DNA from 3 places in the Phytohabitans sp. LJ34 genome. Region 2 is predicted to be linked to each of the others. Evidence: riboswitches for the same ligand, from Rfam matches in the RefSeq annotation. Region 2 holds a riboswitch; each other region holds the start of a gene.
The links. Region 2 has a riboswitch for cyclic di-AMP ahead of ACTMTJ_RS11245 (C40 family peptidase). Riboswitches for the same ligand answer to the same signal wherever they lie in the genome.

Region 1 (7,649 bases), on a different contig from region 2:
TCGCCCCAGGCGTAGGCGAAGTCGTCCCAGCCGCTGCCGCGGCGGCCGCGCTGCTCGTAGAGGATGCCCAGCGCGCTGGCCTCGGTCTGCACGCCCTCGATCGCCATGCCGACCGGGCGGGCCGAGGCGGCGTCGAGCACCACCGCGGTGTCGCGGTCGACCGTGACGTCGGGGTCGCCGGTGAGCGCCATGCGCTCCCGTTCGCCGAACTCCCACACCGATCCGACCACGCTGTACCGCCCCGCCGGTACCCGGATCCGGATGGTGCCTCCGGGCGAGAGGTCGAAGCGGACCGCGTAGGCCGCGGGGTCGTCGAGGTTGACGATGGTGCCGAAGGCCGAAATATCCGAAGCGTCCGGCGGGTCGGGCAGCGTGGTCATCGTGAGCGTCAGCTCGTGACTCGGCGGCTCGACGGAGAAGGTGACCAGCGTGCCGCCGACCCTGGCCGCGTAGAAGCCGGGTGCCAGCCGCGACCTGTCGATGCTCAGGTGCGCCGAGCCGGTGGCGCCGGCCGGGATGGTCAGCACCCGCGGCGAGACCGTCGCGGCCCGGAAGGATCCGCCCCGCCGGTCCACCACGCGCACGTCCAGCGCGAGCGCGACCATCGCCTTGCCGGTGTTGGTCCAGGTCAGCGTTGTGGATGGCGATGACGCGCCGAGGTTGACCACGGACTGGCCGCCGACCACGTCGTCGAAGGCACCGACCACGTCGAGCCGGCCGGCGCCCACCTCGTACGGGTCGGCGCCGGGCAGCGGGTCGGCCGCGCCCACCAGCGCCGCCTTGAGCCGCCCGGCATCCCAGTCGGGGTGCCGCTGCACGAGCAGCGCCGCCGCGCCGGCCACATGGGGTGCGGCCATCGAGGTGCCGGAGGTGGCGGTGTACCGGTCGTCGATCACGCGGCCCATCGCGGTGCCGGCCGCGCGGGCGGCGACGATGTCGACGCCGGGCGCGACGATCTCCGGCTTGGCGGCGTTGGTGTTGATCACCGGGCCGCGGCTGGAGAAGGCGGCGAGGCGGTCGCCGCCGTCGACCGCGCCGACGGTGAGCGCGCTGGTCGCCGCGGCCGGTGCGGTGATGAGGCGGTCGGCGTACCCGTCGTTGCCCGCGGCCGCCACGAACAGCGTCCCGTGCTGCTTGGTCAACGTGTCCACGGCCTGCGACATCGGGTCGGTGCCGTCGCTCGGCTCCCAGCCGCCCAGGCTCATGTTGACCACGTCGGCGCGCGCGGCGGCCCACTCCATGCCGGCGATGACCTGGGAGTCGAAGCCGCCGCCGTCGTCGCCGAGCACCTTGCCCACGAGCAGGGTGGCGCCGGGCGCGATGCCGCTGCGCTCGCCGCGCGCACCCGCGCCGGAGCCGGCCGCGATGGACGCCACGTGGGTGCCGTGGCCGTGCCGGTCGACCGCGTCGCCGCCCTCGACCGTGAAGTCGACCTTTTCCGCGATCCGCCCGGCCAGGTCGGGGTGGTTCGGATCCACACCGGTGTCGAGCACCGCGATCTTCGCGCCCACTCCGGTGTACCCGCTGGCCCAGGCGCGCGGCGCGCCGACCTGGGTGATGTTGCGGTCGAGGGTCGCGGTGGTGGTGGCCGTGGCGCGCACCCGGCGGTCGAGGGTCGTGGTGGTGGCCGTGGCGCGCACCCGGCGGTCCAGCCACACCCGCGCGCCCGCCGCTGGCAGCGCGCTCACCAGCGCGGCACCGGACGCCTTGGGCTGCCGTCCGGCCACCGCGGCCACGCTGGGCAGGTCACGCTTGGCACGCAGGCTCGTCGCCAGCGGCGCCCGCGAGGCGGCCGCCTGCGTGCCGGGTCGCACGATCAACGGCAGTTCCTTGGTACGGGCGTCGTCGTACCCCTGGAGGATCAGCGTCGTCACGTCGAACAGGGCCTCGTCGAGCACCCCGCCGACCAGCGAGGCGACCCGGCCGGGGATCACCCGCACGTGCCCGTCGGGGCCGCAGGAGCGCTGGAGCACGCCGTCCGGTGTCGCTGGTCGCACGCTCACCACCGGGCACCCGGTCTCGCGGGTGTGCACGGTCACCACGTCACCGCTCAGCAGCGTGACCGTGTAGGTCTGACCGGCCGGCAACGGCCCAGGCTCCACAGTGGACGCGGCGGCCGGTTGCGGGACGATCGGCAGGAGCAGCGCCGCGATCGCGATCGCGATGCGTGATTTGTACCCAAACACGCCGTGCCTCCTTCGCCGCGACCAATCACCCCGTAGACGCATGGACATCCGTTGCCGGTTGCACGACATTTCGCCATCCCGGGATGTCACGGCATAGTGGTGCGGTGGACCATCGCCCCCGGGTCCAGCTAGCCGTGCTGCTGGCGGTCGCCGTGCTCGTCACTGTCGGTATCGCTCGCTGGCAGACCCGGCCAGGTGCCGCCCCCGAGCCCGCCGCCGTGACCAGCACCTGCGCCGGCCACGCGCTCACCGCCGACCGCCAACTGCGGGGCATGTGGCTGACCACCGTCAACAACACCGACTGGCCCAGCCGCCCCGGCCTACCCGAGGATCAGGTCAAGGCGGAGTACCGGGGCTGGCTCGACCTGGCACAGCGGCGCGGCCACAACGCGGTCTTCGTGCACGTGCGGCCGGCCGGCGACGCGTTCTGGCAGTCCGACTACGCACCGTGGTCGTACTACCTGACCGGGCGAAGCGACGGGCAAGGTCCGGGGTGGGACCCGATGGCCTTCATGATCGCCGAAACGCACGCCCGCAACATGGAGTTCCACGCCTGGTTCAACCCGTACAAGGCGAGCCGCTCCGGCGTCTTCGCGGAGCTGCCGCCCAACCATCCGCTGCGCGCGCACCCCGACTGGGCGGTGCCCTACCCGGCCAAGGGCAAGGGCAGCCGGCTGCACTACAACCCCGGCATCCCGGAGGCGCGCAAGTTTGTGGAGGACTCGATCCTCGACGCGGTCAACCGGTACGACATCGACGGTGTGCACTTCGACGACTTCTTCTACCCCTACCCGAAGGGGCGCGAGGACTTCAACGACGCGGCCGCGTTCAAGGCACACAGCCGGGGCATCAACAACAAGGCCGACTGGCGCCGCGACAACGTCAACCTGCTCGTCAAGGAGACCAACGAACGGATCAAAGCGGCCAAGCCGTGGGTGAAGTTCGGCATCAGCCCCTTCGGCATCTGGCGCAACGCCTCGACCGACCCGCTCGGCTCGCCCACCCGAGGACTGCAAAGCTACGACGCGATCTACGCGGACACGCGACGCTGGGTGCAGGAGCGGTGGGTCGACTACATCGTGCCGCAGCTGTACTGGCACATCGGCTTCGCGATCGCCGACTACGCCAAGCTGCTGCCCTGGTGGTCCGACCTGGTGGCCGACAGCCCGGTGCAGCTCTACGTCGGCCAGGCCGACTACCGCATCGGGCAGAAAGGCGCGTGGCGCGACCCGGGCCAGCTCGACAAGCAGCTCGCCCTCAACCGCAAGTACCGGGTCACCGGCAGCGTGCACTTCAGCGCGCGCCAGGTGAAGGCGGACCGGCTCGGGGCGGTGTCCCGGTACGCGGCCGCCCACTACGCCGAGCCGGCGCTGGTGCCGGCGATGGCACACCTGCCCGGCAAACGCCCGCCGGCCCCGGAGCTGGAGGTCGACGGTGCCCGCCTGCGTTGGGATGGCGACGCGGCAAGCTACGCGGTCTACCGGGTCGACGGTGAAGCGGCCCGACTGGTGGCCACGACCCGCGACACCACATGGACCGACACCACGAAGAGCGAGGCGCCACGCACCTACTGTGTGACCGGCCTCGATCGACTGTGGAATGAAGGAAACGCGAGTGAACCACGCGTCATCGATTAACCACACGCGGCTACCGAATCTTTTCCCTGGTCAGAGCGCTGCCTGAGTCCACTGTCGATCAGGTAAGCTCTTCGGCGGTCTGCCGCGCGGCGGCGCCCCCACGGCGTCGGCGGCACACCGCCGCCTAATCGCCCGCCCAGGGCGAGTCGGGGAACCAGGTTACTGGGGTGAATCCGCGGTCCGCGGTAGGGATCCTTCCGTCCCGAATCCGTCAGCTAACCCGGCCGGCGGCCGATGGGAGGAATCGCGTATGACGCCACCCGTACGTCGCCGGCGCTGGTCGCTGGCCGTAGCCCTGGTCGCCTCGGCGGCCGCGTTGCTTTCCGGGGTGACGCTAGGACCGCTCGGCGCGTCGGCCGCCCCGAAACCCAACCCCGGTGACGAGGGCAGCTCGCCGCTGCTGCGGGACGTGCTGTCCGAAACGAGCAAGGGATACATCGAAGCCCGCAACGCCGTCAACAAGTCGCGCGGCCGGCAGCTACAGCTCCAACTCCAGCTGAACCAGGCCCAGGAGAAGGTCAAGGCGATGGAGCCCGAGATCCAGCTCCTGGTCGCCGCCTCCTACCGCAACGGCCGCATCGGCCCGATGAGCGTGCTGCTCAACAGCTCCTCCCCCGACGAGTTCCTCCAGCGGGCGGCCACCCTCGACCTGTTCGCCGCCCGCGACAACGCACGCCTGGCCCGGCTCAACGCCGCCCTCGACCAGGCCGATCGCGCCAAGGCGGCGATTGACGCCGAGCTCAAGGAAGAGCAGAAGCAGCTCGCCATCATGGCCAAGCAGAAGTCCGAAGCGGAAAAGGCGCTCCAACTGGTCGGCGGCAAGGCGACCGGCGGCTTCGTCAGCGCCACCTCCCCGGTGGCCCGGCCCGCGCCCCGCAACAGCAACGGCGGCTTCTCCCCGCAGGGCTGCACCGCCGGCGACCCCACGACCGGCCGCTGCATCACGCCGCGCACGCTGCACATGCTCAAGGAAACCCAGCGGCTGGGCTTCGACCGCTTCGTCAGCTGCTACCGCCCCGGCGGGCCGTACGAGCATCCGAAGGGCCGCGCCTGCGACTGGTCCTCGGAAAGGAACAGCTTCGGCGGCGACGCCACCGGTGCCGCCAGGCTCTACGGCAACAACCTCGCCGCCTATTTCGTGCGCAACGCCGACCGTCTCGGCGTGATGTACGTGATCTGGTACCGCCAGTTCTGGTCCCCGGCCACCGGCTGGCGGGCCTACGGCGGCGCCGGCGGCGATCCCTCCAGCGACCATACGAACCACGTACACATCTCGATGCTCTGACCCAGGATTCGAGCTACGAAAAAGCCCCGCGCGGTGGCGCGGGGCTTCGTTTCGGTCTGCCTACTGGTCTGGCATGCGGCGGGCGGGGGCCCGGCCGAAGGGCTGGCGCGGCGGGGGGCCCACCGGTGCCAGCGCGGGGATCGCCAGGGTCAGCGGGGTGTCGCTGGTGACCGTGACGTGCTCCCCGTGGTGCAGGAGGTCGAGCTTGGCGCCGTCGCCGCCGTTGCGCAGCGAGTAGGTCACCTCGTGCGGCTGGACGGCGACCCGGAGTCGAAGGCCCCGCCACAGCAGCGAGAACTCCATGTGGTTGATCCGGCTGGGCAGCCGTGGCGCGAAGGACAGGTTGCCGCCGTGGTCGCGCATGCCGCCCAGGCCCGCCACGACGGCCAGCCAGGCGCCGGCGAGCGCGGCGATGTGCAGGCCCTCGCGGGTGTTGTTGTGGATGTCGTGCAGGTCCATGAGCGCGGCCTCGCCCAGGTAGTCGTGGGCCAGCTCCAGATGGCCCACCTCGGCCGCCATGACCGCCTGGGTGCACGTCGACAGCGACGAGTCGCGGACGGTGCGCTGCTCGTAGTAGGCGAAGTTGCGTGCCTTCTGCTCCGGGGTGAACGCGTCGCCCCGCCAGTGCATGGCGAGCACCAGGTCGGCCTGCTTGAGAACCTGCTTGCGGTACAGGTCGAAGTACGGGTAGTTGAGCAGCAGCGGGTAGCCACTGGGCGGGGTGGCCGCGAAGTCCCACTCCTGGAGCCGGGTGAACTCTTCGCACTGCTGGTGTACGCCCAGCTCCTTGTCGTACGGGACGTGCATGGCGGTGGCCGCGTCGCGCCAGGACGCTGCCTCCTCCTCGTCGACGCCGAGCCGGCGGGCCTGCTCCGGGTGGCGCAGGGCCGCGTCGGCGGCACCGACGAGGTTTTTTTGCGCCATCAGGTTGGTGTAGATGTTGTCGTTAACCACCGCGGTGTACTCGTCGGGGCCGGTGACCCCGTCGATGTGGAAGACGCCGTGCCGGTCGTGGTGACCCAGCGAGCGCCACAGCCGCGCGGTGTCGACGAGCAGCTCCAGGCCGACCTCGCGTTCGAAGTCGTGGTCGCCTGTCGCTACGACGTAGCGCTGCACGGCGTCGGCGATGTCGGCGCCGATGTGGAAGGCCGCGGTGCCGGCCGGCCAGTAGCCGGAGCACTCGTGCCCGCGCACCGTGCGCCACGGGAACGCCGCGCCCTTGAGCCCCAGCGTCTGCGCGCGCTCCCGGGCCAGGTCGAGCGTCGCGTGCCGCCATCGCAGGCCGTGGGTGACCGCCTCCGGCTGGGTGTACGTGAGCACCGGCAGCACGAACGTCTCGGTGTCCCAGAAGACGTGCCCGTCGTAGCCCGGACCGGTGAGGCCCTTGGCGGCGATCGGCCGCATCTCCGCGCGTGCGCCGGCCTGGAGCACGTGGAAGAGCGCGAAGCGCACCGCCTGCTGCACCTCGGGGTCGCCCTCGAGCCGGACGTCGGCCGCGTCCCAGAACTGGTCGAGGTACTTGCGCTGCTCGCGGACGAGCCCATCCCAGCCGGAGAACTTGGCCGAGGCGATCGCCGCGCCGACCTGGTCGCGCAGCGCCGGGAACGAGCGGCGGCTCGACCAGCCGTACGCGAGGATCTTGACGACGCGCAGCTTTTCGCCGGGCTTGAGCACGGTCGCCACCGTGGTGCGCGCGAAGTCCGGGTAGGCCTCGGTGCTGATCACCGTGCGCTCCGGCCCCTCGATCTCGTGCTCCATCGCGGCGGCCATCCGCAGCCCACTTTTCTTGGTGCGGTGGATCAGCTGCCCGCCGGCGGCGGTCGCCAGGTGCTCCTCGGCCTTGAGCGGGGCCTTGAGCACGGCGGCGACCCGGGGGTCCTTGCGGGTGGCCGGCAGCTCCTCGTTGGCGACGAGCTCGGACTGCACGATCAGGCGCAGCGGGCGGTCGTCGGCCACCTCCACCTCGTAGCAGATCGCGGCGACCGCGCGCTGCGTGAAGGAGACCAGGCGGGTGCTGTGCACGCGCACCGCCCGCCCGGCCGGCGAGACCCACTCGACCGTGCGGTCGAGCGTGCCCGCCTGGAGGTCGAGGACGCGCTGGTGGGTGCGCACCTCGCCGTATCGGACGTCGAAGGGCTCGTCGTCGACCAGCAGCCGGATGAGCTTGCCATTGGTGACGTTGACAACTGTCTGCCCGGACTCCGGGAAGCCGTAGCCGGCCTCCGCATAGGGTAGGGGGCGCAGCTCGTAGAACGAGTTGAGATAGGTGCCCGGCAACCCGTGTGGTTCACCCTCGTCAAGGTTACCGCGGAGTCCAATGTGGCCATTGGACAACGCGAAGACCGACTCAGACTGAGCCAGCACATCGAGGTCGAGCCGGGTCTCCCGGACGTGCCAGGGCTCGACCGGGTAAGCCCGCTCACGGATCATGGATTCTCCAGCAACTCACTGAGGTCGCGCACGACGACGTGGGCGCCGTGCTTGTAAAGCGCGTCGGTTTGCCCGACCCGGTCGACCCCGACGACCAAGCCGAAGTCGCCG
Region 2 (7,649 bases):
GCCGCGACCGGACATCGCGGCAGCTCAGGTGGATCACAAGCTCACAGGAACGACGGGCGGACGTCCACGTCGGCCAGGTCGACGAACATGATCCGGTGTCCGAACTGGATCTGCACGTACCTCTTGTCGCCGCGGATCACCGTCCAGTCCCCCGGTGAAGAGCCGTCGAACGTCACGGCCCGGTAGTACTCGCTGGGCAGCACGTTGCCGACGGCGTACCGCTGGCCGGCCGCGAGCGTGTACTGCAACGGTGTGATCGCCTGGTACGGCACGCCCTCCGGGTAGGCGGCCTGCTCGGGGTAGGCGCGCCCGTACACAGGGATCGTCGCCTTGCCCGCCTTGGGCGTCACCACCAGCCCGGTGGCCCACTTGGCCGCCGGCGCTGAGCCGGGGTTGTAGAACCACGCCTTCTGCCCCAGGTACCAGATCGCCGTCCAGTCGCCCTGCCGGCCGGCCACCGCGTACGTCTGCCCGGCCGACGCGCGGGCGCCGTGGTCGGAGATGTGCATCGTGGCGTTCTCGCCGCCTGGGCGCAGGCCGATGTCCTTGACCAGCGGGGCGGCCGCGTCCGGCGCGGTGTGCAGGATGACGGCCGACGAGCCGCGCGGCGGGCAGGGCACTGTGGCGCCGCCGGAGCAGCCGACGAAGGCGGGCTTGTTCGTGGCGAAGTCCGGGTCGATCGTCACGAGCCCGCTGCCCGGCCAACCTGTGGTGCGGAACGGCGCCTTCAGCAGGTCGAAATAGTGCGACCAGTTCCAGTACGGGCCTGGATCCCAGTGCATGCCGCGGACCGTCGAGGGGATCGTGCCGGGCACGTTGTCGTGGCCGATGATGTGGTTGCGGTCGAGCGGGATGCCCAACCGGAGCGCGAGGTGCCGCACCAGCTTGGCCGACGTGCGGTACATCGCCTCCGTGTACCAGGTGCCCTGCGCCGCGAAGCCCTCGTGCTCCAGCCCGATCGCCTTCGCGTTGACGTACCAGTTGCCCGCGTGCCAGCCGACGTCCTTGGCCTTGACGTGCTGCGCGATGTGCCCGTCGACCGAGCGGAGCGTGTAGTGCCAGCTCACGTACGTGGGGTCGAGCACAAGGTCGATCGACGGCTTGAAGTAGCCCTCGGTGTCGTGGATGACGATGTACTCGATCTTCTGCTGCTTCGGCCGGTTGCCCTTGTCGTGGTTGCCGTAATCGCCGCCGCCCAGGTCCTGGTACGGCGCCGGGATCCACTCGCAGGAGATGTCGGTGGGGCATTCGAGTCCGTCCGGGCGGGCCAGCTTGCGCAGGCCCAGGCGGGCCAGCCAGCCGCGGTCCGGGGCTACGTCGCGCGCCGCGAGCGTCACCCGCTGGCCGTCGTCGGTCACCCGCGTCGCGCCGGCGCTGATCGTCGCGAAGACCTCGTCGGCGAAGGCCGCCGCCGCGTCGGCACTGTCCGCGCCGGAATACCTGGCCACCGCGCCGTACCAGGCCGCCGGGTCACTCACGCTCCCCGCCGGTCCACCAATGCTTCTCTGGTACGAGGCGAGAAGCGCCGCCCCGCCGCCGATGTTCGCCGCCGGGGTGGAACGCAGCGCCTCCTCGGACGCGCCGGTGATCGCCGCCGCCCGGTCGAGCGTTTGCAGCGCCTCGGGCGCCGGAGCCGGCACGCCGCCCGAGTCGACGTTTCGGGCTTGGCGGCTGTCGTCGCCGCGCGGGTCCTCGCCGTCGTGGTCGTGGTGGTTGCCACCCGGCAGCGACGTCACGTACGCGGCGTCGGTGAGGTGCATCGGGCCGTACCCGCCGCTGGTGCTGGGCGTGCCGGCGTTGGTGTCCCAGCGGGACTCCAGGTAGGACACGGCGAGCAGGACGCTCTCCGGCACGCCGTACTCCGCCGCGGCGGCCGCGTACTCCTGCTGCCTGGTGTCCTGCGGGCTGGACGCGAGGGTGGGGACGGCCGGCACCAGGGTCGCCGCGCCGACCACCGCTGTGGTGAGGGCGATGCGCGTTGTCAGGTTGGGCATGGAGAAACCCTGGCTGGGTCGAGTGGTTGTCGTCAATAGATTCCGCCGGATCTCGTGTCTACGTAAAAAACCTTCAGGCCCCTCGGCCGGGGGATTGTCCGTCTCGCCACGAATCTCCACAATCGAGCAATGTCGCGCAAGATGCACACGACGCGCCGGCTGGCGGTTGTCCTCTTCGGGCTCGCGAGCCTGCTCCTCGCCGCCTCCGCGCGGCCGTCGGCCGACCGCGAGCCGGCACTGTCGTTGCGGTACACGTTCGACGGCTGGTGGCTCGGCCCGGTCGCGGACGTTGACGGGCGGTACCCGCTGAACCCCCGCGGCACGCTGGCCTACACGCCACACGGCGCCGGGTGGGCGGCACGCTTCCCGCCGCGGTGCGTGGCGCCCGGCTGCCCCCGCGTGATCCTCGAAGGCCTGCCCGCGCCCGAGCTCAACCCGGGCACCCGTGGCGTGCGGTTCGGTGCCTCGGTGCTGATGGCGCCGGCGGACACGGGCGACGGCGCGAACGTTGTGCAGAAAGGGTTTTCGACCGGCGGCGTCACCCAGCTCAAGCTCCAGGTCGACGGTAAGGCGGGCCAGCCGAGCTGCGTGCTGGCGAGCAAGACCACGATCTACCGGGTGGTCGCGCCGGTGACGGTGGCCGACGGGCGGTGGCACGCGCTCGCCTGCGCCCGCTCCGGTCGCCTGCTGTCGATCGCCGTGGATGGCGTGCCACGCGCTGCGGTCACAGTGCCACCGAATGTGTCCATTGTGAATTCCGAGCCACTGCGAATCGGCGGAAAGAACGTGTCCTTCGACAACGACCAGTACGCCGGCCTGCTCGACGACGTGTTCCTAACCATTGACTGAGGCCGTTTCGATACACGCGGTGCTACCAACCGGTATACGGACCGAAGGGGTTGTCCACACGGCTTGCGCGGGTGATTGGGCCGCTCCTACCCTTGGGGATCGTTGAGCCGGCGGTCGGCCTCCCAGCCTGGGAGACCACGGCTCAGCCCGCCGAGTCGGACCAAGAAACGAGCCGGGGACCCAAGCACCTCGGGGTGAATCCGCGAAAGCGGTAGGGCGCGCTCTCCCGCCCGAACCCGTCAGCTAACCCGGTAGGCGGCCAGGGAGAAGGAGTAACGGCTCCGGTGGCACGCTATGCCGCGCGTCGCACCGTAATCACCGCTCTCGTCGCTGTCGCGACCGTGCTCTCCAGTGGCACCGTGGCGCACGCCGCGCCCACGCCGGCCGAGATCGAAAAGCAGATCGACGCTGCCTGGGTCAAGCTGGAGCCGCTGGCGGAAAAGCACAACGCGACCCGGCTCGACCTCCAGGCCAAGCGCCAGAAGGCCCAGGCGCTCGCCAAGAAGATCGCGCCACTCCAGCTCCAGATCGACCTCGCGATGCAGAAGGTCGGAGAGTTCGCGGCCGAGCAGTACAAGGGCGGCAACTTCTCGGCGCTCAACGCGGTCCTCACGACGGGTTCGCCCAGCACCTTCACCAACCAGCTCGAGATCCTCGACGTCTTCGCCCGCCGCTCGCAGGCCGACATCCAGGCGGTCGTCGACCTACGCGCGAAGTACGCGGAGCAGAAGGCACCGCTCGACCAGCTCGTCGGCCAGCTCACCGAGGAAGAGGCGCAGCTGGCGGCGAAGAAGAAGCAGATCGACGGCGAGATCGCCAAGCTGGAGAAGATGCGCCTCGAGGCGTACGGCGAGGGCGGCGGCATCGGCGAGCTCCGGCCGGCACCCTGCCCCGTCGAGTACGACGGCAGCGCCGGCACCAAGGCGGCCAAGTTCGCCTGCGCGCAGATCGGCAAGGGCTACGTCTTCGGTAACGAAGGCCCCGACACGTACGACTGCTCGGGCCTCACGATGAAGGCGTGGGCGGCCGCCGGCGTCGGGCTGCCACACAACGCGGCCCGCCAGCGCGGCACGGTCGACCCCATCAGCAGCAAGAGCGACCTGAAGGTCGGCGACCTCATCTTCTACTACCCAGACCTCCACCATGTCGGCATCTACGTTGGCGGCGGCTACATCGTCGACGCGTCCAAACCCGGCGTACCGATCAGGATGCGCACGATGAACGCCGCGCCGATCAACAGCTACGGCCGACCCGGATAAGCGTTACCCACCCCCGTGGCCGCGCCAGTCGCGTGTTCCCCCGTCACGCGACCGCACCGGCCAGTAAAGGAGACGCCCTCCCATCCATCCGGGATGGGAGGGCGTTTCTTGCTTGGGCCAGATTTCCCGGGCCGCGTCAGCTGCGGACCGCCGCTCCCGCCGGAGACCGCGCAGGCCGGCGGCTCGCAGGGCGAGCCGAGATCCCCGGCCTCCGCTGCCACGTCCGCGCTGCAAGACCAACAGCGGACGGGTGAGGCCGCGGGAGCAGCGGTCTGGACCACGACGGACGTCGCGGTAGCTCACATCTTTGTCTTGAAGTGGATCTTTTAGGTGGTCGTCGGCCAGGTGCGCCAGTTTTTCCAGGCCCGGCTCGGTGTGGGGCCGCGCTGGCCCTGGTAGCGGGAGCCGTAGACGGTCGAGCCGTAGGGGTGCTCGGCTGGCGACGAGAGCCGGAAGATGCAGAGCTGGCCGATCTTCATGCCCGGCCAGAGCGTGATCGGCAGGTTGGCCACATTGGACAGCTCGAGCGTGACGTGGCCACTGAAGCCCGGGTCGATGAAGCCGGCCGTCGAGTGCGTGAGCAGCCCCAGGCGACCCAGGCTCGACTTGCCCTCCAGGCGGCCGGCGAGCTGGTCGCCGAGGGAGATGACCTCCAGCGTGGAGGCCAGCACGAACTCACCCGGGTGCAGCACGAACGGCTGGCCCGGCGGCACCTCGACCTGCGAGGTCAGCTCGTCCTGCTGCACCGACGGGTCGATGTGCGTGTACAGGTGGTTGTTGAACACGCGGAAGAGCCGGTCGAGCCGCACGTCGATGCTCGAGGGCTGGACCAGCGCCGGCTCGAAGGGATCGAGCGCGAGGCCGCCCGCCTTGATCTCGGTCACGAGGTCACGGTCGGAGAGCAGCATCAACACACCATAGGGGACTACCTGCCTCGAACATATGTTCGATAGGATGTTGGGCATGGCATCCTGGTCCGACTTTAGTGCCGACGAGCCCCGCCTGTCGGAGGCGATCCGCGCCCTCATGCTGCAATACGGTCCCGGCCTGGGCTACCTGGCGACCGTGCGCGCCGACGGCGGCCCGCGGGTCCACCCGGTCTCGCCGGTCATCACGGACGACGGGCTGTATTGCTTCGTGGTCGACTCGCCCAAGCGGCGCGACCTGGAGCGCGACGGGCGATACGCGCTGCACTCGTTCCCACCGGAAGACAGCGACGACGAGGCCTATCTGGCCGGCCGGGCCACGGTGGTCACCGACCGCGCCAAGGTCGCCCGCCTGGCCGGCCACCTGCGGGCGGCGCCACAGGTCGATTGGCAGCTGTTCGAGTTCACGGTCGACGTCGCGATGCTGGCCCGCCACGGGCGCAATGGCGCCACCCCCTTCGCGGTCGAGCCGCCGGCCCGCCCCGCGGTGCAGGTGTGGCTCGACCCGTCGGCCGCCCCCACTACGGCGCGCGAAACGCGTCCCAGCCCGCGAGCATGCGAGATGCCTGCCCCGGCGTAAATTCGAGCATGCACGCGTCCGTGCTGTAGTCCATGTAGTTGTGGATCGGGTCCAAGCCCGGGTCCGCCGTGCACGTGTCCCGGCCCTCGGGGCAGCCACTCGCCTGCGACGCCTCGGCGGGCGTGTCGTTGACGAGGTCGCCGTCTTCGGTGCAGCCGTTTTGGAACGTGTGGAAGAGGTTGAGCCAGTGCCCGACCTCGTGCACGGCCGTGTCGCCCTCGTTGTAGGGCAGTGACGTCCCGCCCGGCAGTGACTCGCTGTGGACGACGACCCCGTCGCTGGGGTCGAGCGCCGGCTGGGGGTAGGTTGCCCAGCCGAGGAGGCTGTCGCTGAGGTCGCCGAGGTAGAGGTTGAGCGTCTCCATGCCACCGACACGGAGCGCCGTCTTCATGGCACGCTCGGCGGCGGATTCGTAGACGATGGGGTACCAGGCCGGGTTGACCACTCTGTCTACTTCGACGAGCTCAAACGCGAACTCGGTCGCCGTCGCATAGGCCCGGTTGAGCACGTCGATCTGCGCGGTGACCATCTCGTCGGGGATGTTGCCGCCTTCTCGGGTGCTGTCTCCCGAGATGACGTGGACGATGACCGGGATCGTGACGGTGGCCGTCGTCCGCGGCCCACCCTTAGCGGCGAGGGCCTGCTGAGTCAGCCGCTCACGCTCGCGGACCTGGTCGGCGGTGAGGTGGTTGGGGTCGCGGGTCGCGGTGGTGGCCTTGGCGGGCGTTAGGCAGGTCGCGCCGGCGCTCGCGGTGATGAGTGGCATCGGCCCGCCCACGACAGCCAGGGCCGCGACGATGGCTCCGGCCGCACGCCAAGCCCGCATCGCAAGCCCTCCCCGGGTTCGCCTGTCAAGGTACGGCGAACCTACCTCGCATCGATGTTCTTGAAAATAGGGAAATTCGGATTGGCACGCCTTTGGGAGGCTTCGGCCTGGGGTCGGTGAGGTGCGTGCGCCGCGGTCGTGTGACCAGGTACAGTGGTCTCCGCTCGCGGGTGTAGTTCAATGGCAGAACATCAGCTTCCCAAGCTGACAGTGCGGGTTCGATTCCCGTCACCCGCTCCAACTTCCGCCTCGTCGCCGCCTGTCGCGGGGTTTACTCGTCACCATGGACGACCGCCTGAGCGACTTCCAGCGTGAAGTGCGTGCCTTCACCGACGCCCGTGACTGGCACCGGTTTCATACGCCGAAGAACCTTGCCATGGCCCTTGCCGGCGAGGTGGGTGAGCTGCTCGCCGAGCTCCAGTGGCTGACGCCCGAGGAGTCCGCTCGGGTGATGGGCGACCCGGACGCCGGCGGCAGGGTGGCGGCCGAGATGGGCGACGTAGTGATCTACCTGGTGCGGTTGGCGGATGTGCTCGGCATCGACCTCGTCGATGTCGCCCGGGCCAAGCTGGCCGACTCCGCCAGGCGCTACCCGGTGGGCTGGCAGCCGGCGTCAGTCCGGGGCGAGGTCGTCTGAGGTCAGCAGTGACCTGATGCTCAGGTCGGCGGTCACCTCGCCGCCGCAGTCGGCGACCACCGTGGCGCATCCCACGGGCACCGCGCCGAGCGTGCGAGCGACGTCGTAAAGCGCCCTCACCTGGGCGCCTGTCGTGACCCAGTCGTCGACCACCAGTACGCGGTCGGCGGGGCTGATCAGCCGGCTGCGCACACCCAGGCCCAAGGTGCGGCCGCGGTAGTCGACCGCCGTCCGGGCCCAGGTCATGGGCTCGGCGATCTGGCGGTCGGCGCCTTCCTTGTGACCGGCGGCGAAGCCGACGCCCAGCGCCGTTGCCACCAGCGGGCCCAGCAGGTATCCGGTGACTTCCGGTGAGACCACGACCGTCGGGCGCGACGAGCGGAACAGGTCGGCGAGGGCTGGGCCGAGCGCGGAGATGATCTCGGGGTCGCGCCACCAGCCGGACATGTCGCTGACCAGGTGGGTGCTCTCCGGACCGGGGTCGATCCACCTGAAGGCGTGGATCAAGCGTTTCCTGAGGTCATCCACAGGAACTATCTTCCGCCTTTGGACAACCGACCCACATACCCTCATTCGAT
Region 3 (7,649 bases), on a different contig from region 2:
CTGCTCATCTCCCGGAAGAGGTCGTCATCGGTGAGGTCGGCCCCGTCGACACCGGTGTCGAGCTCGGCCGCCGCGCCTTCGGCGTACTGCGCAGGTCCGCTCATGTCCCACCGTTGCCCGGCCCGAACCTCGCCGAAACCCCGCCGGTACTCTCGGGCGTATGAGGCGGCTGTGGTCACCGGCGTGGATCGCGCGCCACGTGCTCGCGGTCGGGCTCGTGGCCGGCTTCCTGGCCCTCGGCTGGTGGCAGATCAGCCGAGCCGCCGGGGGCAACACCCTCAGTTGGGCGTACGCGTTCGAGTGGCCCGTGTTCGCCGCGTTCGTGGTGTTCATCTGGGTGCGCGAGGTGCGCCTCACGCTCCGCGGTAAGCCCGAGGTGCCGGTCTCACCGGCCCCGTCGGGCTCAGCGGCCACGGCCTACCGCCGCCCCGTCCGCACCGCGCGGCAGCCCGTCGGGTACGACGATGGCGCCGACCCGGAGCTTGCGGCGTACAACCGATATCTGGCCTGGCTCAACGAGCACCCGGACGCCCGGCCCGCCGACTACCCGGGGTGAGTAGAGGAGTAACCGTGGGGGGAGCCCTGCTGCGCTACCGCGCGATCGCGTACATCGTGGGCGTGGTCCTGATCGTGCTCGTGGTGATCGGCATGCCGCTCAAGTACGTCTGGGACGAGCCTTCCATCGTGGAGACCGTAGGCCCGGCACACGGCTTCCTCTACATGATCTACCTGGTCGCGGTCTTCGACCTGGCCCGCCGCGCCCGGTGGGGGCTGCGTCGCATGCTTCTGGTCATGCTCGCGGGCACGATTCCGTTTCTTTCCTTCTACGCCGAGCGGGTCGCGACCCGGTGGGTGCGCGAGCCCGTCGCCGTCACCGGTTGAACTCACCGGCGCGCAGCGCCGCGCAGAACACCCTCCATGCTGTCGCGGTGACCTCAATGAACGGCCCGTCCGGCGACGCAGAGTTACGGATCGCGACGTGAGCCTCGTCCAAGGCCACCTCGACACAGTTCAGCGACTCACACTGCCCGCTCTTACGCCACTTCGTCGGTCCATCCGCCACGGCAACCTGCCCCTCCGCGGGCTGGTGCGCGCCGGCCATGACGGCACCGCCCCGCACTCGCGCTGCTATCAAATGTTCCATGCCGAGGCATATGCAGAAAGGAGGGCGTACATGAATGAATGACCTCCTCGCCGCTACCAATGTGCCACACGCCGTCGCGGCTTCCGTGAACAACAAAAAGAGGCATCCGTCGTGGATGCCCCGCTGGTGCCGGAGGAGAGCTCCCCGGGCGGAGAGACCCGGGGAACAGGACCCTACTGAAGGTCGAACTGACCTGCGCGAACGCCGCTGATGAACGCTGCCCACACCGGGCGGGCGAAGGCCAACTGCGTGTCCGGAACCGAGTTGTTGCGAATAGCAACCTCGTCGGCGCGCTCGGCTACCTCGACGCAGTTGTGCGCCTCGCAGCGTGCGCTCTTCCGCCACACGTCGGTGACGGAATGTGTCTGGGACATCCGGTGCTCCTCTTAAGCAGCCGCAAATGTCGCGGCAGAGCGCCGTGACGCCACACTGTAGCGCATGAAGAGTGGACCGATGCGCCCAAACCGCCGCACTTACGGCCGAGTCCGAACTGCCCCTTTGACGGATGCTCAGGCACCCCGGGCACGATGCTGGAAAAGCTAGCAGGGCAGGTGTAGCCTTCACAAGACTAGCTAAATGGCAGGTCGCGTCTAGCCAGGTGGCATTCTGCACAGATCATTTTCTTGCACGGACGGGTCTACTGCACGGTGACACATCGTGGGCGCGTGACGCGCGCAGCCGGGGAGGGTCGCCGATGACGACGGTGCACGGGCCTACGGTCGGCCGGCGCCGGCTGCGGTCCGCGCTGCGCCGGGCGAGAGACGCCGCCGGGCTGACCCAGGAGCAGGTGGCGGCCGCCATGGACTGGTCGCTCTCCAAGCTGATCCGCATCGAGGCCGGCTCCGTGTCGATCTCCACCAACGACGTCAAGGCGCTGCTCGGTCACTACCGGATGACCGACCAGCACCAGATCAACGAGCTGGTCGAGCTGGCCCGGGTCTCCCGGCGCCGCACCTGGTGGTCGCAGTACAAAGACACCCTCCCCAGTGCCTACGCGGCGTACATCGGGCTGGAGGCGGAGGCGTTCAAGCTCTCCTTCTTCCAGCCCTCCGGCATCCCCGGCCTCCTACAGACCGACTCCTACGCGCGGGCCGCCGTCACCGCGGCCTCGACCACCGTGGGCGACACGATGGACGCGGAGCAGATCGAGCTCCGACACGCGATCCGCATGCGGCGGCAAAAGGAAGTGCTCGACCGCCCCGACCGGCCACACATCGACGTGGTGCTCGACGAAGCCGCGCTGCACCGGCAGACCGGCGGCCCGGAGAGCCTGCGCGAGCAGCTGCGTCACCTGGCCGACGTCGGACGGCGCGCCCAGGTGACGATCAGGGTGCTCCCGTTCACGGCGGGCGACTACGCCCCTCAAGGCCCGTTCGTGATCCTGCGCTTCCCTGACGATGACGACACCGACATCGTCTATCTCGAGGGAGTGCTCGCCCAAGACGTGCTCGACCGCCCCACCGACGTAGCGGCGTATCAGCAGATGTTCGACCGACTCTGGGAGATGTCCCTCCAGCCCGACGAGTCCCTCGAAAAGATCACCAAGATGGCCGACCAGCTCGGCTGATCGGCGAAACAACGCAGGAGCGGCGGCATGACTGCGACATATGGACCCACCGTTGGTCGGCGACGGTTGCGGTCCGCGTTGCGCGCGGCGCGTGAGGCGGCAGGCTTCACGCAGGAGCAGGTTGCCACGGAGATGGACTGGTCCCTGTCGAAGATCATCCGGATCGAGTCAGGTGCCGTCGGCGTCTCGCCCATCGACGCGCGCGCCCTGCTGCGGCTCTACGGGGTGACCGACAAGCCGCGGGTCGACGAGCTCGTCGGGCTGGCCCGTTCGTCGCGGGTGCGCCGGTGGTGGTCGTCGTACGCGGGCGCCCTCCCCGCGCCGTACACGGCCTACATCGGGCTGGAGGCGGAGACCTCGTCGGTGCTCTGCTACACGCCCACCAAGCTCCCCGCGCTCTTCCAGACCGAGGCTTACGCGGCCAAGGCGCTGCGCCGCCAGCCGGGCGCCGACGAGGAGAGCCAGATCGCGGTGCGGCTCGCCCGCCAGCGGGAGGTGCTGGGCAAGGACGACCCGCCACACATCACCGCGGTGATCGACGAGGCGGTCGTGCGGCGCATCGCCAGCGACCCGCGTACGAAGCGGGAGCAGCTGGAGCGGCTCGTCTCGCTGTGCGGCGAGCCCAACATCACCATCCAGGTGCTGCCGTTCGCGGCGGGCGTCGACGGCTTTCCCAACCCGTTCGCGATCCTGGAGTTTCCCGACCCGACCGACGACGCCGTGATGTACCTGGAAAACGGCCTCGGCGACGACGTGGTCGACCAGCCCGACCTGGTAAAGCCCTACCGGCACGAGTTTGACCGGCTGCGCGAGATGGCGCTGAGCCCGACCGAGACCCAGGACATGATCAAACGGATCGTGGGCGAGCTCGACTGAGCCCGCCCACGATCGGTGTGGCCCCCCGGCCCCACCGCGCCCCTCGTCCGCCGTTGACCCGCTTTGCCGCGCGGCGGCCGAACTCGGGACGAAGTCTCTATGGCTAGCGCATGCGCCAGATGTTCATCGTTACCAGCGGCTCGGCCAGCCCGCCGAGCCGGTATGCCTCTTGCGCCCGGAGCAGCGCCCGGGTGACCTGCCCGTACTGCCGCTCCTCGTCGCTGCTGAAGAGCAGCACCGTCATCCCGCGAAACTCGCCCCACAGCTCGTAGGCCCGCGGCCGCAGGCGGTGGCCGATCGTCGCCACGAGGAATGGGACGAACGCCACCGCCGTGAGCGCCAGGTAGGCCTGTGCACTCAGGTGGTTGAGCTCGGTGGTCATGCCGAGCGTGATCCCGATGGCGGCCAGCACGATCGCGGTCACCGTCACCGACCGCACGGTGAGCTGATGTGCTGGGCCTCGGGCCGTGTGCAGGTGCCTGAGCTCGCCGACCGGGAACCGGCGCCCACCGACGATGAACCAGTCGCGGGTAACCAGGATGCCGGGCTGTTGGTACAGCGGAGCAGGCGGTTTCGGGCTCGTTACGTCTGCTTGCGTTACGGGCTGTGCTGCTGGTGACCGCGCGGGGTAGCGAGTAGTCTGCACTTCAATGCCTCCTACGGCTCGTGAGGCGGGCTGGTGTGGTGGTTCTTGAGATCGGCACCTGGTGGCAGCCAGGTGCCGATCGTCTTTCTCGCTCTGTTCCGTCTGGCGATCAAGTGCCGCTTCAGCAACCTCAAGGGCCCTGCTGCCATTGTGCGAGATGCCATCTAGTCGAGGGAAGGGGTGCAATCAGCCACCTGGCAGATTGGCAGCGGTCGGCTAGCTGCATCGCGGGGCTTTCAGGCCCGCATATCCGATTTGTCAGCGCCGTCGCCCACCCAACGCGTAGACCGACAAATCGCCCTTCACCCGTCTGGCCGACCGACCTGGGTGTACGACCTAATCACTTAGAGTGACACAGACATTCGCCCCGTTCGCGGGCGTCCGTCACAAGTCATCCTTCCGCCACTTTCGCCCGCCCGGCCCCGACGCTAGGTTGGAGCCGCTGGTCCGGTAGTCAGTCACTCCCCCGGGTGACGCCGGTCCGGTGCCGCCTAATCGCACGACGATTACTCTCCGTCAGCGAGTTGGGGACCCACCGAATGCACTGGGGTGAATCCGCGGCCCGCCCGCCCCTCGGCGGACCCGGTAGGGCGATCTTCCCGCCCGAATCCGTCAGCTCACGTCGCCTCGCCGCTCGCGGCGAGCCGCCGCTAGCGCAAGCTGCCGAGTTTGATGGGTCGCGCGCAAGCTCGCTCACCCGGTAGGCGGCGTTGGGGAAGAAGGGTTCACCGTTTGTCTTCCGCGCGGAAGCTGCTCCACGCCCTCGTGCTGATCGGGCTCGGGATCGGGCTGACCGTGCCGGCAGCGGCCGCACAGGCCGAGCCGTCGCCGAGCGAGCTGACGGAGCAGATCAACAAGGCATCCACCGAGCTGGAGAAGGTCGTCGAGTCGTACAACAAGCTCAACGAGCAGCTCAAGCAGACCAAGGCCGCCGCCACGGCGCTCAGCGCCAAGATGGGCCCGCTGGAGGCCCAGCTCGCCAAGGCGGACACCGAGGTGGGCCAGATGGCTTCGGTGGCGTACCGGACGGGCCAGGTGGGCACCGCGAGCGCCCTGCTGAACGGCAGCGGGCCGCTCGCCGACCGGCTCGGCATGCTCGACCAGCTGGCCCGCGACCGCAAGCGGCAGCTGGAGGGTTTCACCGAGGCCGAGCGCCGGTTCACCGAGCAGAAGGCGACGCTCGACGCCACCCAGGCCAAGCAGACCGCCCAGCTCAAGGAGCTCGCGGCCGGCAAGAAGAAGATCGAGGGCGACCTCGACAAGCTGTACAAGATGCGCGAGGAGGCGTACGGCTCGGCCACCACCTCCAGCGGCGGCTACACCGGGTCGATCCCCTCGATCTCCGGTAAGGCGGGCGTGGCGGTGCGGTTCGCGTACAACGCGATCGGCACGCCCTACGTCTGGGCCGGCGAGAGCTCCAGCGGGTACGACTGCTCGGGCCTCACGCTCGCCGCCTGGCGAGCGGCCGGCAAGTCGCTGCCGCACAACGCCGCGATGCAGTGGGACGTGGTGGCACACATCGGCCGCGGCTCCCTCCAGGCGGGCGACCTCGTCTTCTACAACGGTCTCGGCCACGTCGCGATCTACGTGGGCAGCGGCAAGGTGATCCACGCGCCGCAGGCCGGCGAGAGCGTCGAGCTGGCATCGGTCGACATGATGACCCCGTACGGCTACGGCAGAGTCAGATAAATCTTCAAGTGCGCCGATCGAGGGCGGCTTGCGGCGGGTCCATCGCGGACGCGCCGTCGGCAGCCCTCGATCGGCGCACAAGTCCTTGATCGGCGGGAGGACGGGCCGGCCGGAAGTGTCGTACCGCGGGTTCACCGTCGAGGCATGACCGAAGTCTTTCTGGCGGCCACCGAGCCGTTCTCGTTCGACCTGTCCCTGCGCGCCCTGGCCGGCTTCGCGCCCTGCGCCGGTGGCCATGTGATCTCCGGGGGCCGGGTGCGCAAGGCGTTCCTGCTCGGCTCCGAGGCGGTGGTCGCCGACGTCGGGCCTGCTTCCGAGGGTCCGGGCGTCGTGCTCACCCTCCACGCCGACCGCCACCTCTTACCCACCGAGCGGGCGGTGGTGCATCGCGCCGTCGGGCGGTGGCTCGGCCTCGACGACGACCTCGGTGCCTTCCTCGACGTCGCCGGGCGCGACCCGGCCATGGCCGGGCTGCTGCGCGCCGCGCACGGGCTACACCAGGTGCGCTTCTCCTCGCTCGCCGAGGGCGCGGTCTACTTCGCGCTCGTCCAGCGGAGCACCCAGTGGTATGCGGCGGCCCGCAAGCGCCGGGTGGCCGCCGAGCTCGGGCCGTCCCTGACGCTCGACGGGGTGGAGCACGTCGCGTTCCCTTCGCTCGCCACGGTCGCCGCGCGAGACGACGCCGATCTCGTCCGCTTCGCGGGCAATCGGCTGCGCGCCCGCCGCCTGCGCGAGGTGGTCGAGGGGGTGGCCTCGCTCGACGAGGAGTGGCTCCGCACCGGGCCGTATGAGGACGTTCGCAAGGCGCTGCTGGCCCTGCCGGGCGTCGGCGCGTTCACCGCGCACGCGCTGTTGTTGCGCGTGCTCGGCCGCCCCGATGGCGTGCCGCTCCACATGCCCCAGTTCGAAGACGCCGCTCGCGCGGTGTATGGCAACCCACCGCCCAGCCCCGCCGAGTTGCGCGCGGCATACGGGTCTTCGATCGGCTGGTGGGCCTACTACGTGCGCACCGCCCGCTCGTGGCAGCCGGAAGACACCCTGGTGGCCGCATAGACGGGCGAGCGGCCGGTGTCCTATTCGGACACCGGCCGCTCAGCGGGCAGATGGTGGGGGGTGTGTGTCAGGCGGCCTGGAGGCCCTCGGCCCGAGCCAGCTCGCGCAGCCGGCCCAGCGCCTGGATCTCCAGCTGGCGGATCCGCTCGCGGGAGAGGGAGAAGCGCGAGGCGACCTCGGTGAGCGAGTGCTCGCGCCCGTCCTCCAGGCCGTAGCGGGCCCGCATGATGCCGGCCGACCGGTCGTCGAGGTGGTTGAGCAGGCCCTCGATCCGCTGCCGCTCGAGGGCGGTCAGCACGACCTCCTCGGGCGACGGCGCGTCGCTGTCGGCCACCAGGTCACCGAGGTTGGTGTCGCCGTCGTCGCCGACCGGCGTGTCGAGCGACACGGTGTCCTGCGACCAGCGCACCAGCTCGTGCACCCGCTCCACCGGCACGCCCAGCGCCACCGCGATCTGCTCCGGCTCCGGGTCGGAGCCGAGCTCGCGGGTCAGCTGGCGAGCCACGTTACGCATCCGGTTGACGTCTTCGACGAGGTGCACCGGCAGCCGCACGGTGCGCTCCTGCTGGGCGATCGCCCGGCTGATGGCCTGGCGGATCCACCACGTCGCGTACGTCGAAAACTTGAAACCGCGCTCGTAGTCGAACTTCTCCACGGCGCGCACCAGGCCGGTG

Region 1: another riboswitch for cyclic di-AMP. It lies ahead of ACTMTJ_RS00525 (coiled-coil domain-containing protein); the one in region 2 lies ahead of ACTMTJ_RS11245 (C40 family peptidase).
Region 3: another riboswitch for cyclic di-AMP. It lies ahead of ACTMTJ_RS23440 (NlpC/P60 family protein); the one in region 2 lies ahead of ACTMTJ_RS11245 (C40 family peptidase).

The regions. Positions count from the first base shown of each region.
Region 1 covers NZ_JBQHDG010000001.1:106,030-113,678, reverse strand. Annotated here, with positions in the region: gene ACTMTJ_RS00535 (S8 family peptidase) at 1-2,186, opposite strand, end outside; gene ACTMTJ_RS00530 (glycoside hydrolase family 10 protein) at 2,291-3,823, shown strand; cyclic di-AMP (ydaO/yuaA leader) riboswitch at 3,935-4,069, shown strand; gene ACTMTJ_RS00525 (coiled-coil domain-containing protein) at 4,074-5,108, shown strand; gene ACTMTJ_RS00520 (glycoside hydrolase family 65 protein) at 5,169-7,538, opposite strand; gene ACTMTJ_RS00515 (beta-phosphoglucomutase family hydrolase) at 7,535-7,649, opposite strand, start outside.
Region 2 covers NZ_JBQHDG010000005.1:267,435-275,083, forward strand. Annotated here, with positions in the region: gene ACTMTJ_RS11235 (N-acetylmuramoyl-L-alanine amidase) at 42-1,994, opposite strand; gene ACTMTJ_RS11240 (LamG-like jellyroll fold domain-containing protein) at 2,124-2,843, shown strand; cyclic di-AMP (ydaO/yuaA leader) riboswitch at 2,982-3,117, shown strand; gene ACTMTJ_RS11245 (C40 family peptidase) at 3,128-4,102, shown strand; gene dcd (dCTP deaminase) at 4,429-5,010, opposite strand; gene ACTMTJ_RS11255 (pyridoxamine 5'-phosphate oxidase family protein) at 5,066-5,608, shown strand; gene ACTMTJ_RS11260 (zinc metalloprotease) at 5,550-6,434, opposite strand; tRNA gene ACTMTJ_RS11265 (tRNA-Gly) at 6,601-6,674, shown strand; gene ACTMTJ_RS11270 (nucleotide pyrophosphohydrolase) at 6,718-7,071, shown strand; gene ACTMTJ_RS11275 (phosphoribosyltransferase family protein) at 7,048-7,644, opposite strand.
Region 3 covers NZ_JBQHDG010000013.1:125,340-132,988, forward strand. Annotated here, with positions in the region: gene ACTMTJ_RS23400 (DUF6158 family protein) at 1-104, opposite strand, end outside; gene ACTMTJ_RS23405 (hypothetical protein) at 161-556, shown strand; gene ACTMTJ_RS23410 (DUF3817 domain-containing protein) at 571-882, shown strand; gene ACTMTJ_RS23415 (DUF397 domain-containing protein) at 872-1,102, opposite strand; gene ACTMTJ_RS23420 (DUF397 domain-containing protein) at 1,318-1,518, opposite strand; gene ACTMTJ_RS23425 (helix-turn-helix domain-containing protein) at 1,839-2,711, shown strand; gene ACTMTJ_RS23430 (helix-turn-helix domain-containing protein) at 2,739-3,587, shown strand; gene ACTMTJ_RS23435 (DUF6232 family protein) at 3,691-4,233, opposite strand; cyclic di-AMP (ydaO/yuaA leader) riboswitch at 4,762-4,854, shown strand; gene ACTMTJ_RS23440 (NlpC/P60 family protein) at 4,966-5,922, shown strand; gene ACTMTJ_RS23445 (DNA-3-methyladenine glycosylase family protein) at 6,067-6,975, shown strand; gene ACTMTJ_RS23450 (sigma-70 family RNA polymerase sigma factor) at 7,043-7,649, opposite strand, start outside.